DNA from 2 places in the Porticoccus sp. Uisw_050_02 genome. Region 2 is predicted to be linked to the other one. Evidence: predicted binding sites of a transcription regulator. Region 2 holds the regulator's gene; the other holds the start of a gene.

Region 1 (4,424 bases), 380 kb from region 2:
TCCACCGTTGAAACCAAACCAGCCCATCCATAAGATAAACATACCAATAGCAGCTAAGGGTAAATTAGATCCGGGGATAGCGTTTACTTTACCATCTGACGTGTATTTTCCTTTACGTGCCCCAAGCAGCATGACGCCAGCAATAGCAGCTGTTGCGCCACAAAGATGCACTACTCCGGAACCTGCAAAATCTTGAAAACCGGCTGCATCAAGAAATCCGCCACCCCATTTCCACATACCTTGCATTGGATAAATAAACCCAGTCAACACTACAGCGAACAACAAAAATGACCAAAGCTTCATGCGCTCAGCAACAGCACCCGAGACGATCGACATTGCAGTTGCAACAAAAACCACCTGGAAGAAGAAGTCTGACGCACCAGAATAGTAAATGTCACCATTGCTAGCTAATACTTCTTCAGCTGTAGAGTTTGAAATGATATTTCCAAACCAGACATCCGGAAGATATCCGCCTGCACTTCCGCCATACATGATTGCATAGCCCATCACTAAATACATAACACATGAAATAGAATACAGCGCTATGTTTTTGGTTAAGATTTCAGTAGTGCTTTTAGCACGAACCAAACCAGCTTCTAGCATAGTAAAGCCCGCAGCCATCCACATAACTAACGCACCGCATATTAGGAAGTAGAATGTATCCAGCGCATATTTTACTTCAATTAATTCAGGACTCATTTTATCTCTCCTGTTAGTTAAAGTGCTTCCGCACCAGTTTCACCAGTACGGATACGTATTGCCTGTTCTATACTGGTAATAAATATTTTTCCATCGCCAATTTTTCCGGTATGAGATGCAGTAGTAATAGCTTCCACTGCCCCATCCACCATCTCATCAGAAACAGCCACTTCGATTTTCACCTTCGGCAAAAAATCAACAACATATTCAGCACCGCGATAAAGCTCTGTATGGCCTTTTTGACGACCAAAGCCCTTCACTTCAGATACTGTAACCCCTTGTGCGCCTAGGGCAGACAGCGCCTCTCGCACATCGTCTAGCTTGAAGGGTTTAACAATTGCTGTAATCATCTTCATCATATTTCTCCTTCATTAAGAAAGATGGCGTTTTCTGTAACCACAGAAAACGCCATTCGTTTAATTACATGCTTTTGCTCACTGAAAAGATTGCTGAGCTATCACACCAATCACTACCCCAACATTCCTTGGAGCCAATATCTGTATCAACGAAGCTAAGCGCGAAGTCTAGACCAAACATAGATTTACCGATTGTGACAGAAAAGTCTGTATAGCTATCTTCCCCGTCACCCAAAAATGCTTCCATTGAATCAGAAAGGTCAGAGTCATCACTAGCAGTTTCGAAGTCATTGAATCCCACGTGAAGATCTAAGCTGAAATCTGACGGAAGGCTATAGCTATAATCAACATAGACATAATTAAACTCACCTGTTTCTTGCCAGTAGTCGTCAGAGTAAGCGTAGCCTAAGGTAAAATCTTTATATCCAAGACTTCCGTATATTTCTACATAATCAAGGTCACGATCTTTGTTATAGGTGCCAGAAGAAAAATTTGTAGGACTAGAGCCTGGATAATCATAGTAGATGACACCCACGTCATAAGAAATTTCTTCTGTGAGATTGCCGCCATAACCACCGTAGTAGTCTAGTTCCATCTCAGGATCTGCATTTCCAGCTAGCTCAAAATTAACTGTTGAAGCCCAGGTACCTAAATAAAGGCCATTATCAAAAGCAAGGTCAAATCCGCCCTGTAATGCTGGTCCTGTATCATTTTGCGAAATGCCGCGAAATTTATAGTCAGTAGCTAGTGTGACATTTGCCGATGTCTCATAAGCTTGTGCTGCCATTGGCACAGCTAACGCTAACGCGGTTAAAGTAAGTGTTTTTTTGAATAGTTTCATGCTTTATTTCCCCAATTAAAGTTTTTGTTAGTAATTTACTGAATGGTACATAATGAATAATGCATATAACGTGCCAACTTTTTAAAACATAGGAAAAATAAGTAAAAATCAAGGAGCTCGCCAGTCAATTGCACTAAATTAGGGCGCTATTAGGTAGCCTAATAAGAAAATTGCACCGAAACACAGATTTTCCTATACGGCACCTCATCAGCATAGTTTTTGCACATAAAGTAAATTTAAGATTAAACTAGTGCAACGCATTACCATCTAGGGGAATAGATATGAAGCCAAATGAATTGCTCGATCAGTTTTTACATCAATTTAATAATGTTTTAGCGCCAGGTGCTGAAACATTAAGCAAAGAAGTCCAACAAAAAATGCGCGCAGCTGCGCAAGCCACTTTTGATAAACTGGATCTAGTGACGCGAGATGAATTTGATGCGCAAAGAGCGGTACTGCATCGCACTCGGGAGCAGCTCGAAAACATAGAAGTGCAGCTCGCAGAAATAGAATCACGCCTAGACATCAAGTATAAATAGAATTTATTAAGACTGAGCTACAGTATAAAAGGTAAGCGTTTTTCTACTGCAATTTCCTCTGGCGACAGCCTGCAACTATAAGCAATCACCTCGACACCTGCAGAAAGAGCCTGTTGCATTACCTGAGCGTAATAAGGATCTATCTCATCAGCTAACCCTACGGTTTTGGCGCCAGTATGCTGAACACAAAACACCAGTATCGAGCGATGACCTTGATCTACCATCTTGATTAACTCTCGCAGATGCTTGACGCCTCTTTCAGTGACAGCATCAGGAAATAGGATGCGTCCGCCCCCAATACCAAACGTCACATTTTTGACCTCCACATAGCAATCTTGGCCCGCTTTACTGAGAAGAAAATCAATACGACTTTTTTCACTTCCGTACTTTACTTCCGCACAAATGTCTTTATAGCCCTGCAGTTCCTTAATTATTCCGCATTCGATGCCTTCTCTTACTAAATAATTAGAGCGCTGCGTGTTAACTCCGCACAAAAACCCCTCTGGAGTAACTGTTAGCTCCAAAGTACCGAGCAGCTTTCGATGCGGTTTATCGGTTCGAGAAAACCAACATAGCCCACCCTCAGCCCAGCAATTCCTCATGGATCCAGTATTAGGGCAATGAACTGTCATCTCTTCTCCATTAGCCAGCCTTATATCAACCATAAATCTCTTATAGCGCTTTAATATAAAAGCCTGCTCGAAATAAGGATAAATTTTCACCTACAGAGCCTTTTTTCTATTAAATGTTTCATAAGCATCTTTTTTTTAATAAAAGTTAGCATTTTTATGCGCCAAATATCTTTTAACTAAATTCCAAATACTCCTTCATCGTAATGAAAATATAAAGTGGGGGAAAGGGATGCTCAATGCAACTAGCAGCTCTATTTCTCGAAATAAATACCGCTCCATTTTAATTTCTAATACTCAACTAGGCATACGTAGATGCAAAGCATCCTCCCCTCTCCTAGAGTTTCTCATAGAGAGCACACGTGATCACCTATATTTGGCTAGCGATATTATTGATGGACGACAGATAGCAAACAGGACTTATTAGTCTGATACCCAGTAATGGTGAATTTGAAATATTTGATTATTTCAATGAAAAAGCTGACCAAGCCAGCTCAAAAAATGGCCGAGATCACAGAGAAGTTTTTTTTCGGAAGACCGCAGCTTGGTGCGAAAATTACGATGACGTATTTAAAAAGATAACTGACCTGTCAAAAATTTTATATTTTTATAATACTTACCAGAACTCCCATTCATCAGATTATTACCTTATATTTATGATTTTAAACACTTTTCTGATATTTTATTGCTTTGACGATAAGATTTTTTTTGATTTCAAGTAAAAAAATTTCTTTTTTTACTTGAAAAAAATACCATCTAGCACTATAAACCACGGTCTTAAAATTTAACGAGCGCTTGAACTCATGCCAAAGAAAGCAGAAATAACCCCAGCTAGCTCACTTCATGGTTTTATGCCTTATGCTGAAGCCGAAGTTGAGGAATATATGAATGAAAAACAAGAGCTACATTTTAAAAATATTCTGCGCGCCTGGAAGCAGGAGTTAATGGAAGAAGTTGATCGCACCGTCAGCCATATGAAAGACGAGGCTGCTAATTTTCCAGACCCTGCTGATAGAGCCACCCAAGAAGAGGAATTTAGTTTAGAGCTAAGAACGCGAGATCGCGAAAGAAAGCTCATCAGAAAGATTGATACAACAATTGAGCGTATCAAGTGTCGAGATTATGGATTCTGCGGCCAATGCGGAGTAGAGATTGGTGTTCGCAGGCTAGAGGCGAGACCCACTGCAGACCTATGCGTCGACTGCAAAACACTAGATGAGATCAAGGAAAGGCAGCTTACTGGTGGCTAACTATTGGCTAGCACTCAATTTAATTTTATGCCTGTGGCTATAAAACCAGGTAGTTCCGCTTGTCATTACGTAGGAAGGTTTGCTCCCTCCCCCACTGGCCCGCTTCATTT
Region 2 (4,424 bases):
GAATTTTTTTATTGTTCTGGCTTGCGCAACCTGAAGTCTTTATGAAAAAGACCAACTATAGCTCAAACGCTATCGATAGAAAATTTGATAGCTACATGCTAAGCATATCAATGCTTGAGTTTAACAAAGAAGGAAAGCTAGCATCCAAGATAGAAGCTGCTAATACTAGTTATTTCAAAGAAAGCAATCGCATTAAGCTCAACAAACCAAAACTCACATATTATCAGACACAAGATTCTACCAGACCCTGGTATCTTAAGGCAGATAAAGGCGAAACAGCCAATGATGGCAAGAATATAATATTCAGAAAAGATGTATGTGTATGGAAATATCTGGCTAATGGAGACAAGAGTGAACTCAAGACCGAAAAGTTGACCCTGTATCCTAAAACACATACTGTTAAAACTGACCGTAAGGTTAAAATGATTAGTCCAAATGGAGAATCTGTGGGCGTCGGAATGGAAGGAAATCTAGACACGGAAGTATTCAAGCTTCTCTCTGACGTCCAAGGGATTATCCATGGCCGCTAAATTTATTCTTCTGTTAGGTGTATTCGGCTGGTGCACATTTTCAAGCGCACTCCCTGATGATAGAAAAGCACCTATTAAAATCATATCAGATCGTGCAGAGCAAAACGAACAGGAAGGCACAGCCACCTACGAAGGTTCCGTAATTGTTCGGCAAGGGAGCATAAAAATTAATGCGGACAAAGTAACTGTAACGACTAACACCAAAGAAGGCGATAACATCGTGGCTACAGGAACCCCAGCTCACTATCAGCAAATCCAAAATACTGAAGAAGGGCTTGTTTTAGCAAGTGCAAATACTATTAATTATTTTCTTAAAAATGAAAGAATTAGGCTAATCAGAGATGCCAGTCTCGAGCAAAATGGTACAACCATAACTGGAGATACGATTGACTATGACCTAAAAGCCGAAACTGTGAAAGCTTCTTCTGGGCGAAACAAGAAGAACCGGATAGAAATGGTTATTCCACCCACTAAATAACAAGGCCGCGTTTATGGCAGTACTCAGGGCTCTTAATCTCTCTAAAAGCTATAAAAAAAGACCTGTCATTCGGGATGTTTCGCTTTCAGTAGAAAGCGGTGCCATAGTTGGCCTGCTGGGGCCAAATGGTGCCGGGAAAACAACATGTTTTTATATGATAGTTGGCTTAATCACACAAGATGGCGGAGAAGTTTTCATTGGAGAGGAGAATATCACCAATCTGCCAATGCATGGGCGCGCAAAAAAAGGTATTGGTTATCTGCCCCAAGAGGCGTCTATATTCCGAAAGATGAGCGTAGAAAACAATATTTTAGCTATTCTAGAAACACGAGATGATCTCGATGACACTCAACGTAGAAATAAAACTAACGAATTGTTAGAAGAGTTTCATCTTACTCATATTCGAAATTCTGTGGGTCTCAGTCTCTCAGGAGGTGAACGCCGAAGAGTCGAAATTGCTAGGTCTCTGGCCACGGAGCCTAATTTTATTCTTCTTGATGAGCCTTTTGCAGGAGTCGATCCCATCTCCGTAAATGATATTAAACAAATTATTCGGCATCTGAAAAGTAAGGGGATTGGTGTTCTGATCACTGATCATAATGTACGTGAGACTCTCGACATCTGTGAGCATGCTTATATTGTCGGCGAAGGAAAAGTTATTGCAGAGGGGCAAGCTTCTGAGATAGTGGCCAACCAGCAAGTTCGAGAAATATATCTAGGCGAAGATTTTGTACTTTGATGACAATTACCACACTCGGTCTATTTCAAAAATTTCAACTATATTTAGTATTTTCTCAACTGAGGCATAAAAATTGCTTGTGCGACACCTCATGCTCAGATTAAACTTTTATTAGAATTCTTTATCCCTAAACTAGAGCTATCATAAAGTCCCATGAAGACAGGCCTGCAGTTAAATCTTACTCAAAATCTAGCAATGACCCCGCAGCTACAGCAGGCCATAAGGTTTCTTCAGTTATCCTCACTGGATCTCCTTCAAGAAATTCAACAAAGCCTATACAACAACCCACTTTTAGAACTTGAAGAAGAGACAGAAAATTTAGACATCCTTGAGCAAAAATCAACAAATGAATCCATAGACGTGTCTACCGAGGATCTAACTATAAGTGACTGGGAAGAAAAAATACCGGAAGAGCTGCCTCTCGATATCAAATGGGACGATATTTACGAACCAACTAACTATAAGACGGCCGAAAATACCGATTTTAGCGGAGATGAAGAGCTCGATCGAACCACTGACTCCCTCAAGAATCATTTAATATGGCAACTCCATCTAGCACCTTTCTCTAAGATAGAGTTCTTAATTGGAGAGCATATTATTGACTCGATTGACGAGAATGGAATGCTTGCTGTGGCGGCCGAGGATATCCAAGTATTGCTAGGTGGTACAACAAAACTTGAAGATGTGCATGCAGTGCTATATCAAATACAACAGTTTGATCCCCCAGGAGTCGGAGCAAGAACCCTCTCTGAATCACTGCTAATACAACTAAATCAGCTCTCAGAAAATACAGAATATTTAAATGAAGCCCGACTATTGGTGTCTGATTATATTAATCTGTTGGGCGAAAATAGCCATCAGCGACTCCAAAAAATTACCGGATATACCGCAGCAGTTATCAATGCGGCTGTATTCTTAATAAGAACTTTATCGCCTCATCCGGGGGACAGGTGGAATAACGAGCCCATAGGGTACATTGCACCTGATGCGCGTGTACATAAATCAAATGGATTCTGGCATGTATTGCTAAATGAGGATATCACACCAAAACTGAAAATTAATGAACAGTATGCATCTTTAGTCAGGCGAGGGGATTCCAGTCAAGAAAACGACTTTATAAAAAGCCATCTACAGGAAGCAAGATGGCTGATTCGAAGTATAGAGAATCGCAACGAAACTTTATTAAGGGTTGCTTCCTGCATCATCAAACAACAACAAGAATTTTTTGAACAAGGACCGATCGGTATGAAGCCTATGATTTTAGCGGATATAGCAGAAGAACTAGAACTTCATGAATCTACCATATCTCGGGTAACCACTCAAAAATACATAGATACGCCACTGGGCATCTTTGAGCTAAAATATTTCTTCTCAAGCCATGTAAAAACATCACACGGAGAAGAGTTTTCATCTACGGCAATTCGCGCTATCCTAAAAAGAATCGTCAGCACTGAAGATCCGGTGTGCCCTTTGAGTGACAGCAAGCTAACATTCTTGTTGACTGGAATGGGTATTCAGATTGCGCGCCGTACGGTTTCTAAATACAGAGAGAGCGCAGGAATTGCTACCTCTAATAAACGAAAATGCATCCAAGCATTATGCGATAAAAAATAAATGGAGACTCATATGCAGCTAACTATCAGCGGCCATCACCTAGCTATAACTGCCCCAATTAGAGAGTATGCTACAAACAAACTAGAAAAATTAGAGCGCCACCATAACCATATTACCAGCATTCATGTTATTGTCTCGGTAGAAAAACTGTTACAAAAAGCGGATGCCACTATACATATAAGTGGCGGAGAATTGTTTGCCGCCACCGAACACGAAGACCTATATGCAGCAATAGATTTACTTGCAGAAAAGCTAGATAGACAGCTTATTAAGCACAAAGAAAAACACCGAAAAAGATGACCACACATGAAGCTATCTGATCTAATTCCATTTGAAAATATTGTCACCAACGCTGCGGGAAAAAGCAAAAAAAGAATCTTAGAGGATCTCTCCCTCTTTCTTTCAGGTCGAATCAATGGTGTTGACTCAGAGAAATTGTATCAGGGCTTGCTTGCAAGAGAACGCCTGGGCAGCACGGGTATAGGAGAAGGGATAGCAATACCACATTGTCGGATGCCTGGATGCGAAAAAATTACAGCGGCTTTTTTTAAGCTAAATAGCCCGGTAGATTTTGACTCCACAGATAACATATTGGTTGATCTAGTCTTTGCTTTAGTTGTCCCCGAGGAGGAACATAACGCACACCTAGATGCGCTGTCATCCATTGCAGAATTACTACAGGATAAAAAAACCTGCGAAATACTAAGGAATTCTTCATCCAAGGAAGTGTTTTATCAGGCGATCAAAAATGGAGGAGCTAAGAAAAAATGAGGCTCATAATTGTCAGCGGGCGGTCTGGTTCTGGTAAAAGTACAGCCCTTAATATGCTAGAAGATGCTGATTTCTCATGCATAGATAATCTGCCTGCTAAACTTCTTCTTGGGTTGATCGAACACGCATCTCACTTTAAAAAAAGCCATCGACATAATAATCTGGCCGTAGGGATTGATGCAAGAAGTCTGGAGAATGACTTAACCCAACTACCAGAAATTCTTAACCAAATTAAAAATTATGAAGTGAGCTATGAAATAGTATTTCTCGATGCATCTAACGATGTGTTGAT

What was found. Region 2 encodes sigma-54, which starts transcription at its own class of promoters, with help from an activator protein. Its sites were predicted from a motif close to TGGCACANNNNTTGCNNT; they were not measured.
Region 1: a site for sigma-54 is predicted at 1,955-1,972, ahead of ABXT41_RS05780 (TorF family putative porin). Genes of this name have one in related genera too.

What each region holds. Positions count from the first base shown of each region.
Region 1 covers NZ_CP159825.1:1,201,928-1,206,351, forward strand. Annotated here, with positions in the region: gene ABXT41_RS05770 (ammonium transporter) at 1-699, opposite strand, end outside; gene ABXT41_RS05775 (P-II family nitrogen regulator) at 717-1,055, opposite strand; gene ABXT41_RS05780 (TorF family putative porin) at 1,120-1,896, opposite strand; gene ABXT41_RS05785 (accessory factor UbiK family protein) at 2,178-2,435, shown strand; gene sfsA (DNA/RNA nuclease SfsA) at 2,453-3,157, opposite strand; gene dksA (RNA polymerase-binding protein DksA) at 3,868-4,314, shown strand; gene gluQRS (tRNA glutamyl-Q(34) synthetase GluQRS) at 4,318-4,424, shown strand, end outside.
Region 2 covers NZ_CP159825.1:140,443-144,866, reverse strand. Annotated here, with positions in the region: gene lptC (LPS export ABC transporter periplasmic protein LptC) at 1-530, shown strand, start outside; gene lptA (lipopolysaccharide transport periplasmic protein LptA) at 520-1,008, shown strand; gene lptB (LPS export ABC transporter ATP-binding protein) at 1,022-1,747, shown strand; gene ABXT41_RS00660 (RNA polymerase factor sigma-54) at 1,901-3,361, shown strand; gene hpf (ribosome hibernation-promoting factor, HPF/YfiA family) at 3,374-3,661, shown strand; gene ptsN (PTS IIA-like nitrogen regulatory protein PtsN) at 3,668-4,132, shown strand; gene rapZ (RNase adapter RapZ) at 4,129-4,424, shown strand, end outside.